Regions from separate parts of the Paenibacillus sp. FSL L8-0340 genome, predicted to be linked through region 2. Evidence: a T-box and tRNA genes for the amino acid it is inferred to sense, from the RefSeq annotation. Region 2 holds a T-box; the other holds one or more tRNA genes.

Region 1 (6,218 bases), 2.9 Mb from region 2:
GGAGGTAGAGCACTGATTGGGTGCGGGGCCCGCAAGGGTTACCAAGCTCAGTCAAACTCCGAATGCCATTAACTTCTTGCCGGGAGTCAGACAGTGAGTGCTAAGATCCATTGTCAAAAGGGAAACAGCCCAGACCATCAGCTAAGGTCCCCAAGTGTGTGTTAAGTGGGAAAGGATGTGGAGTTGCACAGACAACCAGGATGTTGGCTTAGAAGCAGCCACCATTGAAAGAGTGCGTAATAGCTCACTGGTCGAGTGACTCTGCGCCGAAAATGTAACGGGGCTAAACACACCACCGAAGCTATGGCTAGATGCTTTGCATCTGGGGTAGGGGAGCGTTGTATGTGGGTTGAAGGTGTACCGTAAGGAGCGCTGGACAGCATACAAGTGAGAATGCCGGTATGAGTAACGAAAAGATCAGTGAGAATCTGATCCGCCGAAAGCCCAAGGTTTCCTGAGGAAGGCTCGTCCGCTCAGGGTAAGTCGGGACCTAAGGCGAGGCCGAAAGGCGTAGTCGAAGGACAACAGTTTGAAATTACTGTACCACCGTAATCCGCTATGAGCGATGGGGTGACGCAGGAGGGTAGTGACGCGGACTGATGGATGTCCGTCTAAGCAGTGAGGCTGGTGTGTAGGCAAATCCGCACACCGTTAAGGCTGGGCTGTGATGGGGAGCGAAAATTACAGTAGCGAAGGTCATGATCTCACACTGCCAAGAAAAGCCTCTAGTCAGGAGAAGGTGCCCGTACCGCAAACCGACACAGGTAGGCGAGAAGAGAATTCTAAGGCGCGCGGAAGAACTCTCGTTAAGGAACTCGGCAAAATGACCCCGTAACTTCGGGAGAAGGGGTGCCTCGGTAGGGTGAATAGCCCGAGGGGGCCGCAGTGAAAAGGCCCAAGCGACTGTTTAGCAAAAACACAGGTCTGTGCGAAGCCGCAAGGCGAAGTATACGGGCTGACGCCTGCCCGGTGCTGGAAGGTTAAGGGGAGCGGTTAGGAGCAATCCGAAGCTGTGAACCGAAGCCCCAGTAAACGGCGGCCGTAACTATAACGGTCCTAAGGTAGCGAAATTCCTTGTCAGGTAAATTCTGACCCGCACGAATGGCGTAACGACTTGGGCGCTGTCTCAACGAGAGATCCGGTGAAATTTTAATACCTGTGAAGATGCAGGTTACCCGCGACAAGACGGAAAGACCCCATGGAGCTTTACTGCAGCTTGATATTGAATTTGGGTACGATCTGTACAGGATAGGTGGGAGCCGTAGAGGCAGGAGCGCAAGCTTCTGCGGAGGCGCCGTTGGGATACCACCCTGATCGTATCTAGGTTCTAACCTAGTGCCCTAATCGGGTACGGGGACCGTGTCAGGCGGGCAGTTTGACTGGGGCGGTCGCCTCCTAAAGAGTAACGGAGGCGTTCAAAGGTTCCCTCAGAATGGTTGGAAATCATTCGAAGAGTGCAAAGGCATAAGGGAGCTTGACTGCGAGACCTACAAGTCGAGCAGGGACGAAAGTCGGACTTAGTGATCCGGTGGTACCGCATGGAAGGGCCATCGCTCAACGGATAAAAGCTACCCTGGGGATAACAGGCTTATCTCCCCCAAGAGTCCACATCGACGGGGAGGTTTGGCACCTCGATGTCGGCTCATCGCATCCTGGGGCTGAAGTAGGTCCCAAGGGTTGGGCTGTTCGCCCATTAAAGCGGTACGCGAGCTGGGTTCAGAACGTCGTGAGACAGTTCGGTCCCTATCTGTCGTGGGCGCAGGAAATTTGAGAGGAGCTGTCCTTAGTACGAGAGGACCGGGATGGACGTACCGCTGGTGCATCAGTTGTTCCGCCAGGAGCATGGCTGAGTAGCTACGTACGGACGGGATAAGCGCTGAAAGCATCTAAGCGTGAAGCCCCCCTCAAGATGAGATTTCCCAATTAGTAAGACCCCTTGAAGACGACGAGGTAGATAGGTTGGAGGTGGAAGTGCAGCAATGCATGGAGCTGACCAATACTAATCGGTCGAGGGCTTATCCAACAAGTAAGACGCAGATTCGTTTCGGATTCAGTTTTCAGGAATTAAGGTTCCTGAATGAATTTACATGGCACCAACTTGTTTGGAGAGATACCCAAGTGGCTATAAGGGGACCCTCTGCTAAGGGGTTAGACTGCGTAAGCGGTGCGAGGGTTCGAATCCCTCTCTCTCCGCCATTTCAAATTCATAATATTGTTAGTGTGGCGGCGTAGCTCAGCTGGCTAGAGCGTACGGTTCATACCCGTGAGGTCGGGGGTTCGATCCCCTCTGCCGCTACCATACAACCCGGAGGCTTAGCTCAGCTGGGAGAGCATCTGCCTTACAAGCAGAGGGTCGGGGGTTCGATCCCCTCAGCCTCCACCATTTTCACAATTCAACACCGTTTCAACATTTTTACACCGTGCCGGTGTAGCTCAACTGGTAGAGCAACTGACTTGTAATCAGTAGGTTGGGGGTTCAAGTCCTCTCGCCGGCACCATTATTTCTACAAATGCGGAACCGTGGTGTAGTTGGCCTAACATGCCTGCCTGTCACGCAGGAGATCGCGGGTTCGAATCCCGTCGGTTCCGCCATTTTTTATGTTTTATGGCTTTTTTTATGGCTCGGTAGCTCAGTCGGTAGAGCAAAGGACTGAAAATCCTTGTGTCGGGGGTTCGATTCCCTCCCGCGCCACCATATATGGAGGCTTAGCGAAGTGGCCAAACGCATCAGACTGTAAATCTGCTCACGTACGTGTTCGGTGGTTCGAATCCATCAGCCTCCACCAGTTTTATGAGCCATTAGCTCAGTTGGTAGAGCACCTGACTTTTAATCAGGGTGTCGAAGGTTCGAGTCCTTCATGGCTCATCCCAATCAGAAAGTCATCACCTTCGGGTGGTGGCTTTTTTGTGTTATCGTCATACCGCATGAAAATGAAATTGCTGACAGCGAGTTTAAAATTTCTGTCTCCGTTTAATTATAAGTTTATAACACTGAGCAGAAATGAGGGGATTCCCGTTATATATGATGCAATTATTGTTGGAGGCGGTTTTGCCGGCCTGCAGGCAGCGATTCAATTGGGACGTTACTCTACGCACCATGTGCTTCTGATAGACGCGGGAGGGGGAAGATCTAACATTTGCCGCAATTATCATAATATATTGGGCTGGCCAGAGGGAATATCCGGTGAAGAGCTTAGGGCAAGGGGGAGGCGACAGGCTGAAGTTGCCGGTGTGGAGTTTGCTGCGGATAGGATTACTAAGGCAGAGAAGCAAAATGGTTTGTTTCAGCTGAACGGTTCCGAGAATCAGTGCTATAGTTCCAAGACATTGCTGCTTGCAACAGGTGTAATGGACCGCTTTCCTGAGCTGCCGGGGCTCGCAGCTACACTAGGGAAAACGGTATATGTATGCCCGGATTGTGATGGCTACGAAATTCAGGACCGGCAGACCCTATTGCTGGGCTCAGGAGACGCAGGGGCAGATATGGCTTTTGTTTTGCGCGAGCGTACGGGTGATCTGACTTATATCAATCATGAATGCCAGCCGGTATCGGCAGAAAACCGCCAACGTCTTGATGAGCAAGGGATCTTATACGTAGAGGAAGCAGTTGCTCGAATTGATGAAGAGAATGATGGAATCATTAAAGCGGTAATCCTAGAGAGCGGAGATACTTTGCTTGCAGAGCGAGGGTTCATCGCCTTTGGGAACAATGCGGTACATTCGGAACTTGCGGCAGAGCTTGGGGTGAAGCTTCATAAGAACAAGCATATCGAAGCTGATAAGCGTTCATTAATGACCAATGTAGAGCATTTATGGGTGGCTGGTGATGTTGCTGTTCATGCAGAGCAAGCTACAGTTGCAATGGGGGAGGGAGCGTTAGCCGGTATTTGGATGCATAAAGAGTTAAAGAAGATATCGGTAAGCTTGCCGCTGTCTAAGCAAAAACATAGCGAAATAGTAAAACAAAATAAATGATTCCTCAAATTGTCGATTGTGTCTTAGTAATCGGAGGGACCAGGCCGCATAATGTTGTGAATTATGATAAAATAGGCGAAAAGAGCAAAAGTGGTGGAGTATGGTGACGATGGATAGTGAGGCATTGCGTCAAAAATTGGAGCAGCTCACCGGAAAAAGAACCGGAATCAAACAACTCGGGAGGCAGCATTCAGCTTCTCTTTTTGGCATAGGCAAAGAAGAGTTGGATCAGCCGGTCACTCATGAAGGGCATCTCTGGGTACCATTGTATGAGAACGAGGGAAGAATAACTGCGATTTGGGTAGAGATGGATGGCCTTTCGGCTCTGGAATTGCAATTGGTCAATTATGCGGCACGGAATTTTGCTGTCGCGCTCAAGGCCACAGGGTTAAAGGAAGAAGGAGAAGTAGAGGCCCGGCAGCTGAGCAACTGGCTGAATTCGCAGCTCGAGCAAGAGAAGAATGATGCAGAGATTCCTGACGAAATCACTCTGAAGGGACGTTTGTTCGGCGAGATGATTCCTTTTCTGCTGGTGAGTGAGAATGTCCACAATCCGCAGATCTCTTACCGTTCGCTTATGAAGCTGCTGCGTAGTTATTTTGAGAACGAAATATTGCTGATCCCCCTGCAGGAGAAGGAATGGTTAATTTTAGCCCGCAAGGAATTACTGACCGGCGGGGATGATAAGGACGATGAGGAAGAGAGTGCAGATGAGCTGCTGTCACAGACTTGTATGGGGCTGCATGAGCTGATTGCCAGTGAGTGGGTAGGTGTATTCCATCTGGCGGTTGCACCGGCGATCATCCCGGTAAAAGGTTTGACAGGCTCGGTTGCGCTGCTGCGGGAAACGATTGTTTTGGGACGGATTTTTCAGGTTGGCGACTATATTCATCTCCCGTGGGAGCTGCACATGGAGCGGCTGGTGAACAGTATCCCTGATGAGCGGCGCAGGCAGCTGCTAGGACAGATCGGTGACTATACTTCAGTGCTGGCGGATAAGGAAATGCTGCTGACGCTGGAAACCTTCTTCGAGATGGACTGCAATGTCAGTGAGACCGCGAAAAAATTATACATCCACCGCAACACGCTCCTATACCGGTTGGACAAGATCAAACAGGAGACCGGAGCCGATGTACGGAGCTTTGGCGACGCAGCAATTGTAAAGTTAACCATGTTATTGTATAAAGTGACGAAAAGAAAATAGGATTTTTGTGAACGTTGCAAATAGCCAGCGAGGCACGTCTGGGGTAAGATAAATGTACAAGAAAGCGATTTATTTATAATCAACTAATAACTCGAGGGGGAAATACAATGGCAGGCGTACGTTTAGAGCATATTTTCAAAAAATACCCGGGTTCCGATAAAGCAACAGTAATCGACATCAATCTTGATATTAAAGATAAGGAATTCCTCGTACTGGTTGGACCTTCCGGTTGTGGTAAATCCACTACCCTGCGTATGATTGCTGGTCTGGAAGAAATCTCCGAAGGTAAAATGTACATTGGCGACCGTGTAGTCAATGACGTTGCACCTAAAGACCGCGATATCGCGATGGTATTCCAATCCTACGCCCTGTACCCGCATATGAGCGTGTACCAAAACATGGCTTTCGGTTTGAAACTGCGTAAAGTGAAGAAAGAAGAAATCGACAAGAAAGTTCGCGAAGCTGCGAAAATTCTCGATATCGAGCACTTGCTTGAGCGTAAACCTAAAGCACTGTCCGGTGGTCAACGCCAACGTGTCGCTCTAGGCCGCGCTATCGTCCGTGATCCGCAAGTCTTCTTGATGGATGAGCCACTTTCCAACTTGGATGCTAAACTTCGTGGTCAAATGCGTGCTGAAATCACAAAACTGGTTAAACGCCTTGAAACCACTTGTATCTACGTAACGCATGACCAGACAGAAGCTATGACGATGGGTGACCGTATCGTAGTTATGTATGATGGTATCATTCAACAGGCAGCTTCTCCTGAAGAACTGTACAATGAGCCTACCAACCTGTTCGTAGCCGGATTTATTGGTTCCCCAACTATGAACTTTATCAATGGTACTCTGTCCGATGTTGGCGGCGCTGTCCGCTTCCGCGCTGAGAACCTTGATGTTGAAGTTCCAGGAGGCAAAGCTACAATCCTGCGCAGCAAAGGCTACATCGGCAAAGAAGTGATCATGGGCGTTCGTCCAGAAGATATCCATGAAGAACCAGTATTCCTGGAAGCTTCCCCGAACACAATCTTCACTTCGCT
Region 2 (6,218 bases):
TGGAGCAGCAGGAGCCGTACCGTCGTCGACACGCGGATCAACCTCGGTCGGGAAATCGGTTTTGGCATCAGCCGGCATATAATATGACAAATCCTTGTGCTCTTTCATTGCAGGGAAAGCAGCGAGCAGCTCCTTGACCAGATCCTGAATCGGCTTCTCGCGTTTCACCACGATCTTCTCCTTCAGGAAATCCTCAGGGGTTCCTTCCAGCGGGATATAATTCACGCCTTTGTATGTGATGTATTTGGCTTTGGATATTCCGTCATCACTTTCCGTCGGAACATACTTGGCATTGAATATGTCTGTAGTAAATCTGTCGGTTAAAGAGGTAGGCAGCTTGCCGCTATATGCCGAAACCGTCTTTTTGACGATGCCGTCAGGCTTACTGAACTCTTTCGTTACGAACAGCTCAGGCCGCTTGTTAATAACAGCATTCATGACCTTGGTCCATAACGTCTGGGCCTGCCGTTTCTGGGCATCTCCCTGGAGCGTATTGATCTGCTCCTTATAGCCAACCCACATTCCGAGAGTGACATCAGGTGAATAGCCCATAAACCAAACATCGCCGTAATTCTGGGTAGAACCCGTTTTTCCGACAATCGGCACGTCCTTGAAGTGTTTATAATTCTTTCTGACAGTGCTGGCAGTTCCGTTGGTAATGACTGTGCGCAGCATATCCGTCATGAGGTATGCCGTCTGTTTGGAGTAGACCTGCTCCGGATTGACCTTATGCTGGTAAACGACTTTCCCTTCCGAATCGACGATCTTCTCGATCATGTAGGCATCGGTAAAAGCGCCATTGTTCGCGATGGAGGAGTAGGCATTGGTCAGTTCCTCGACGGATACACCATAACGCAGACCGCCGATTACACCGGTTTTTGCACTGTAGTCTTCATCCTGGATGGTTGTAATCCCCAGCTTCTTGGAAAAGGCCCAGGAGTCTTTGATGCCAACCTTCTCATTAAACAGCTTGAGCGCAGGAATGTTCAAAGACTTGTTAAGTGCATAGCGGGCGGTAACCAGACCCTGATAACGGTTATTGGCATTCTTCGGGATGTGGAATCCCTTGGAGCCATCCTTCAGTATGATTGGAGCATCGTCGAGTATGCCGGCAGGCTGGATCAGACCCGCATCAAGTGCAGGCAGATAAGCAGCAATCGGCTTCATGGTCGAGCCGGGCTGACGGACCATCTGCGTAGCATAGTTCATCTGTTCAATGTTGAAGTCCCGGCCTTCGATCATCCCCAGGATGGCTCCGGTCTTGTTCTCAATCATCATCCCGGCTGTCTGTTCCTTGCCTCTCGCCTTGCTGTCTTTTGTGAAATTATCACTGTTCTCGGAGACGCTGTGCATAGCGCTGTATACTTTTTTGTCAATCGTAGTGTATACACGGTATCCGCCGGTCATTAGCTTCTGACGGGCTTCCTCCAGAAGCACTGTGTCTTCTGCCGGACTCGTGGTATCTTTCGCTTCTTTCTTGTCTTCGTTGATCGACAGTAGGATCTCTGCCGCCTTGCGTTCGGTTTCCAGCATCAAGTAAGGAAATGTAGCATAGGCCTTCTTAGAATGCGGTGCCAGAGAGCCTTTGATGTCAAAGAGGCGCGCTTCATCATACTGGGAGGAAGTGATTTTATTCTCTTCCAGCATCCGCCGCAGTACGAGCTGTTGGCGATCCATGGCTCTGTTAAACGCCGTCTCGTTAAATTCACCCACTCCGTTAAACGCGGAATACTTGGAAGGAAGCTGGGGCAGACCGGCCAAATAGGCAGCTTGCGCAACATTCAGCTTCTCCAGGTCCTCCACGCCGAAGATTCCCTTTGATGCGGCTTTGATACCGAACACATTATAACCGTTGGAGCCGTTCCCAAAGGGAACCTTATTAAGATATGCCGTAATAATTTCCTGTTTGGATAAAAAACGTTCAAGCCGCAGGGAGAGCAGGATTTCCTTCACTTTGCGGTCTTCCGTACGGTCCAGATTCAGAAATACACGTCTTGCGAGCTGCTGGGTAAGCGTACTGCCCCCGGTCTGGACCGATTCATTGAGCAGCTTCTGCTTGACGGCACGAAGGGTACTGCTGAAATCCACTCCTTTATGGTCATAGAAGTTATTGTCCTCTATAGCGAGGACTGCATCAATCACAAGCTGTGGAATATCGTTGAATTCAATTAGCCTGCGGTCTTCTTCGGTTCGAAGCTGACCGATCGGTTGCCCATCCCGGAAATAGGCAAACCCGGTCACGGCGTTCAAGCTGACTTGCTGTTGAATCAATTCCTCGGTGCGCACAGGATCATCTTTCACAATGGAAGTTATGTAGCCTGCCAAGGCACCACCAGCAAACAGAATGCCGAGTATGCCGAGTATAAACATCCACTTAACGACTGAACCAAACCTGCGGAGCCAGGATCTTCGGGGTGGATGCTGTTTTACGGTCTTCTTTTTGTTCTCCTCAACCATCGACGATAATCCTCCTTTTAACGGAACTATTATAGCACAATTTGGCGTATTTGAATGCGCTTCTGCCTGAAAGTCGAATTCATGAGGTGTTGACTTTTTAAAAGGTCCTATGGTATAAGTTTACTCAATTGGATATTCGAAAAGCGTAGAAAGACATCAGTAGAAGGAAAGCCATGTGTTTCAGAGAGCCGGTGGGTGGTGCGAACCGGCAGCAGGCCCCTTTGAATTACAGTCTGGAGCTGTCCGGAGGAACTACAAGCGCATTTCGCTTGTTCAGTAGTCCTGGACCGGGTGCAAGCCCGTTATGGCAATGAAGTGAAAGAGAATGCTTGTGCTCCGGCACGGCAAATCTTTAATTAGGGTGGTACCGCGAGCCTCTTACTCGTCCCTTGGGATGAATGAGAGGCTCTTTTTGCGTTCATTGGAATGATTAGTGCTGAAAAACTGGGAGGAATAAGGGAATGACATGGGAAGAGCTTTCAATCAACCAACAGCAGGAAGTTGAGCGTCAGATGGAAGTGATCACGCGCGGTGCCGTGGAAATAGTGCCGGAGGAAGAAATGAAGCGAAAAGTGATCAAATCCGTCGCTGCGGGTATTCCGCTAAAGATCAAACTGGGTCTTGATCCGTCGGCGCCGGATATTCACGTGGGACACACCATTGTGATTCATAAGCTGCGCCAGTTCCAGGAGCTAGGGCATCAGGTGCAGCTGGTTATCGGAGATTTTACCGGACGTATCGGTGATCCTACGGGCAAATCCGAGACGCGGAGGCAGCTTAGCGAAGAAGATGTGCAGCGTAATGCAGAGACCTACAAGAAGCAGATTTACAAGATTCTTGATCCGGAGAAAACAAAGATCTTCTGCAACTCGGAATGGCTCAGCCCGATGTCCTTCTCAGATGTTGTAAAACTGGCGGCAAAAGTAACCGTAGCCCGGATGATGGAACGCGACGATTTTTCCAAACGCTTCCAGGGCGGACAGGCCATCAGCATTCATGAATTTTTCTACCCGCTGATGCAAGGGATGGATTCCGTTGCTCTTAAGACGGACGTAGAGATTGGAGGCACGGACCAGAAGTTCAATGTGCTGATGGGCCGTACACTGCAGAAGGAATATAGCCTGGAACCGCAAGCTGTTATACTGATGCCGCTGCTGGAAGGAATCGACGGTGTGCAGAAGATGAGCAAGAGTCTGGGGAATTACATCGGCATTGATGAAGAGGCTAATGAAATCTATGGCAAGGCGATGTCCGTGCCGGACGAGATGATGCTGAAATACTACGAAATGGCTACAGATATCAGCAATCAGGAGTTCGCTGCCTTGAAAGCGGGTCTGGCCGACGGGACGGCCCATCCGCGGGATGTCAAAATGCGTCTTTCATATACATTAGTACGAATGTACCATGGAACAGCAGCCGCGGAGGCCGCGCAGCAGCACTTCATTACGGTATTCCAGCAGCGTGCGCTCCCGGAGGATATTAAGACAATCTGCATACCGGCTAAAGAGCTGTTGAGCGGCACAATCAAGCTGGTCACGCTGTTAACGCTGCTTGGTTTTGCAGGCTCCAATGGCGAAGCTAAACGTTCGATCCAGCAGGGCTCAGTGAAGCTGAACGGAGTGAAGCAGGAGGATCCGAACGGAGAAATCCAGCCTCAGGAGGGCGACATTATCCAGGTAGGTAAGCGGAAATTTGCCAAATTAACCCTATATTAGTGGTTATTTGGCATAATTCAGTCTAATCTGCCGAAACTTCCATTTCATAATTCTCTTTAGTTAACTCGTAGTCAACTGAGGATTGCAGTTCCCCGAGCTGATTTCTCCAGGAGTCATGATGAACCGCAACTTTGCGAAAGCCGAGCTTCTCATAAACATGCTGCGCCCTGTAGTTCTTAAGGTTGGTGTCCAGTATGACTTTTTGAATCTTCATCTGCTTAAACAGGTAGCTGATAAGCATTGTAAGAAACGCACTCCCGAATCCTTGATTATGGTGATTGAAGTTGCAGATTTTAATGCCAATCTCTGCACAGTGCCCGGCTAATATTCTGAAGTTCATTTCCCCAATGGCCACATCATCAATTTCCAGAATCAGGCGATGGTTGCAGCCGTTAGCGGTCTGAAGCATATCCAGAGTCTCTTGGACTGTAGTACCGAGACCTTCCGGATATCCGGCATGGGCCATGATCATTCCATCGTTCCACCAGTTGCACAATGTTTGCGCATCGTCGGCAGTTGCTTCACGAATGACTAAATTATCTTTTATTAGATGCATTCAGGTTCCTCCGATTCAGTAGTTATCCTGAATTTACCACAGAAGCTAATTAAGAAGGAATGGAAAAGACTTGTTAAATAGAATTATCTCGCCTGGCACAAGAACAAGCATACAAAAAAGCCTCCGGAATTCTCCGGAGGCTTTGCTTTGCATTCGCTGTTCGCGAAATCTTAACGGTTGTAGAACTCGACGATTTGTTTCTCATCGATGTCTTGGGACAGCTCAGCGCGTTCTGGCAAACGGATGTATTTACCTTCGAAAGATCCGTCAGCATATTCCAGGTAAGCTGGAAGGTGGGAGCGGTTTTCCAAAGCTTCTTTGATAGAAGTCATAGCGCGGCTTCTTTCGCGAAGGCCGATAACGTCGCCCACGCTTACACGGTAAGAAGCGATGTCGACTTTTTTGCCGTTAACAGTTACGTGTCCGTGGGATACCAACTGACGTGCGCCTGCACGGGAGTTAGCGAAACCAAGACGGTAAACCAGGTTGTCCAGGCGGCTTTCGAGCAGGAACATGAAGTTTTCGCCCGCGATACCTTGGATCTTTTGTGCTTTAGTGAAAAGAGTTTTAAACTGCTTTTCGCCCAAGCCGTACATGTGGCGCAGTTTTTGTTTTTCCAAAAGCTGCATTCCGTAGTTACTTACTTTTCTGCGTTGGTTAGCGCCATGCTGTCCTGGTGGGAAAGGGCGTTTCAGGTCTTTGCCTGTACCGCTAAGGGAAATGCCCAGACGGCGGCTGAGTTTGAATTTAGGTCCGGTGTAACGTGCCATGTTATAGTAGACTCCTTTATATTTGAAATTTCATTGTAGGGCCTATTTGCGCCGCAATCCGTATCCGTGAAAGCGTCAAATGGTTTCACACTGCCAGGGAAGTTCAGCCGCTGCCCTGGCAGTAACGAAATGCGTAGAGGGTGACACAACGTTACGCCCAATTAAGACTTCTTACAGTCTTGTTCAACAATAAATATTATATGAAAACAACAGTTAAAGTCAAGTGCATCTTTAAGGAGATTTTGTCTATCTTTGTCGTTAGTTCTTTGGTCCTAAAAAAAATCCCTGAAATCAGGAAAATATAATGCAATACAGGAAAAAAGAGAGTAAAATATAGCTAATTAGATGTTATCGGAAGATTAATAATATGAGACGCAAAGGGGATCCGCTTATGTCAGTTCAGGAAGCATACGGCCGCAAAGACACTCGTATGCTGTTGCAGGACACTATGCAATCAAGCGGAGATATGATAGATCCCGCCGCATGGCTCAGGGAAACGGATATTGTATCCTATGATTTCCCGTATGCAGCCAATTTGATTGCGGAAAGCTTCGGGGACTGGCGTGGACTGGCTGTTCCTCCCTTCGCGGAATCATGGAACTGGGGTCTGCTGGATTCTGAAGGGAAATGGATTGAACCTTTAGACTCAGATGCCGGCAATATCCGGGAGGAGGGCTGGGATGCGCAATGGGCGGAAGCCGCAGGGCTAAGCCTGCTTTC

Evidence for each region. The T-box of region 2 lies ahead of tyrS (tyrosine--tRNA ligase). A T-box ahead of a tRNA ligase gene usually reads a tRNA of that ligase, here a tRNA-Tyr.
Region 1: it encodes a tRNA-Tyr, which carries the amino acid that the T-box ahead of tyrS (tyrosine--tRNA ligase) is inferred to sense. The anticodon was not compared.

What each region holds. Positions count from the first base shown of each region.
Region 1 covers NZ_CP151967.1:135,954-142,171, forward strand. Annotated here, with positions in the region: rRNA gene NST07_RS00665 (23S ribosomal RNA) at 1-2,023, shown strand, start outside; tRNA gene NST07_RS00670 (tRNA-Ser) at 2,105-2,196, shown strand; tRNA gene NST07_RS00675 (tRNA-Met) at 2,223-2,299, shown strand; tRNA gene NST07_RS00680 (tRNA-Val) at 2,308-2,383, shown strand; tRNA gene NST07_RS00685 (tRNA-Thr) at 2,423-2,498, shown strand; tRNA gene NST07_RS00690 (tRNA-Asp) at 2,515-2,592, shown strand; tRNA gene NST07_RS00695 (tRNA-Phe) at 2,620-2,695, shown strand; tRNA gene NST07_RS00700 (tRNA-Tyr) at 2,701-2,786, shown strand; tRNA gene NST07_RS00705 (tRNA-Lys) at 2,794-2,866, shown strand; gene NST07_RS00710 (NAD(P)/FAD-dependent oxidoreductase) at 2,932-3,975, shown strand; gene NST07_RS00715 (helix-turn-helix domain-containing protein) at 4,076-5,179, shown strand; gene ugpC (sn-glycerol-3-phosphate ABC transporter ATP-binding protein UgpC) at 5,287-6,218, shown strand, end outside.
Region 2 covers NZ_CP151967.1:3,054,904-3,061,121, forward strand. Annotated here, with positions in the region: gene NST07_RS13630 (transglycosylase domain-containing protein) at 1-2,457, opposite strand, end outside; T-box leader at 2,595-2,850, shown strand; gene tyrS (tyrosine--tRNA ligase) at 2,919-4,172, shown strand; gene NST07_RS13640 (GNAT family protein) at 4,195-4,728, opposite strand; gene rpsD (30S ribosomal protein S4) at 4,899-5,498, opposite strand; gene NST07_RS13650 (diguanylate cyclase) at 5,890-6,218, shown strand, end outside.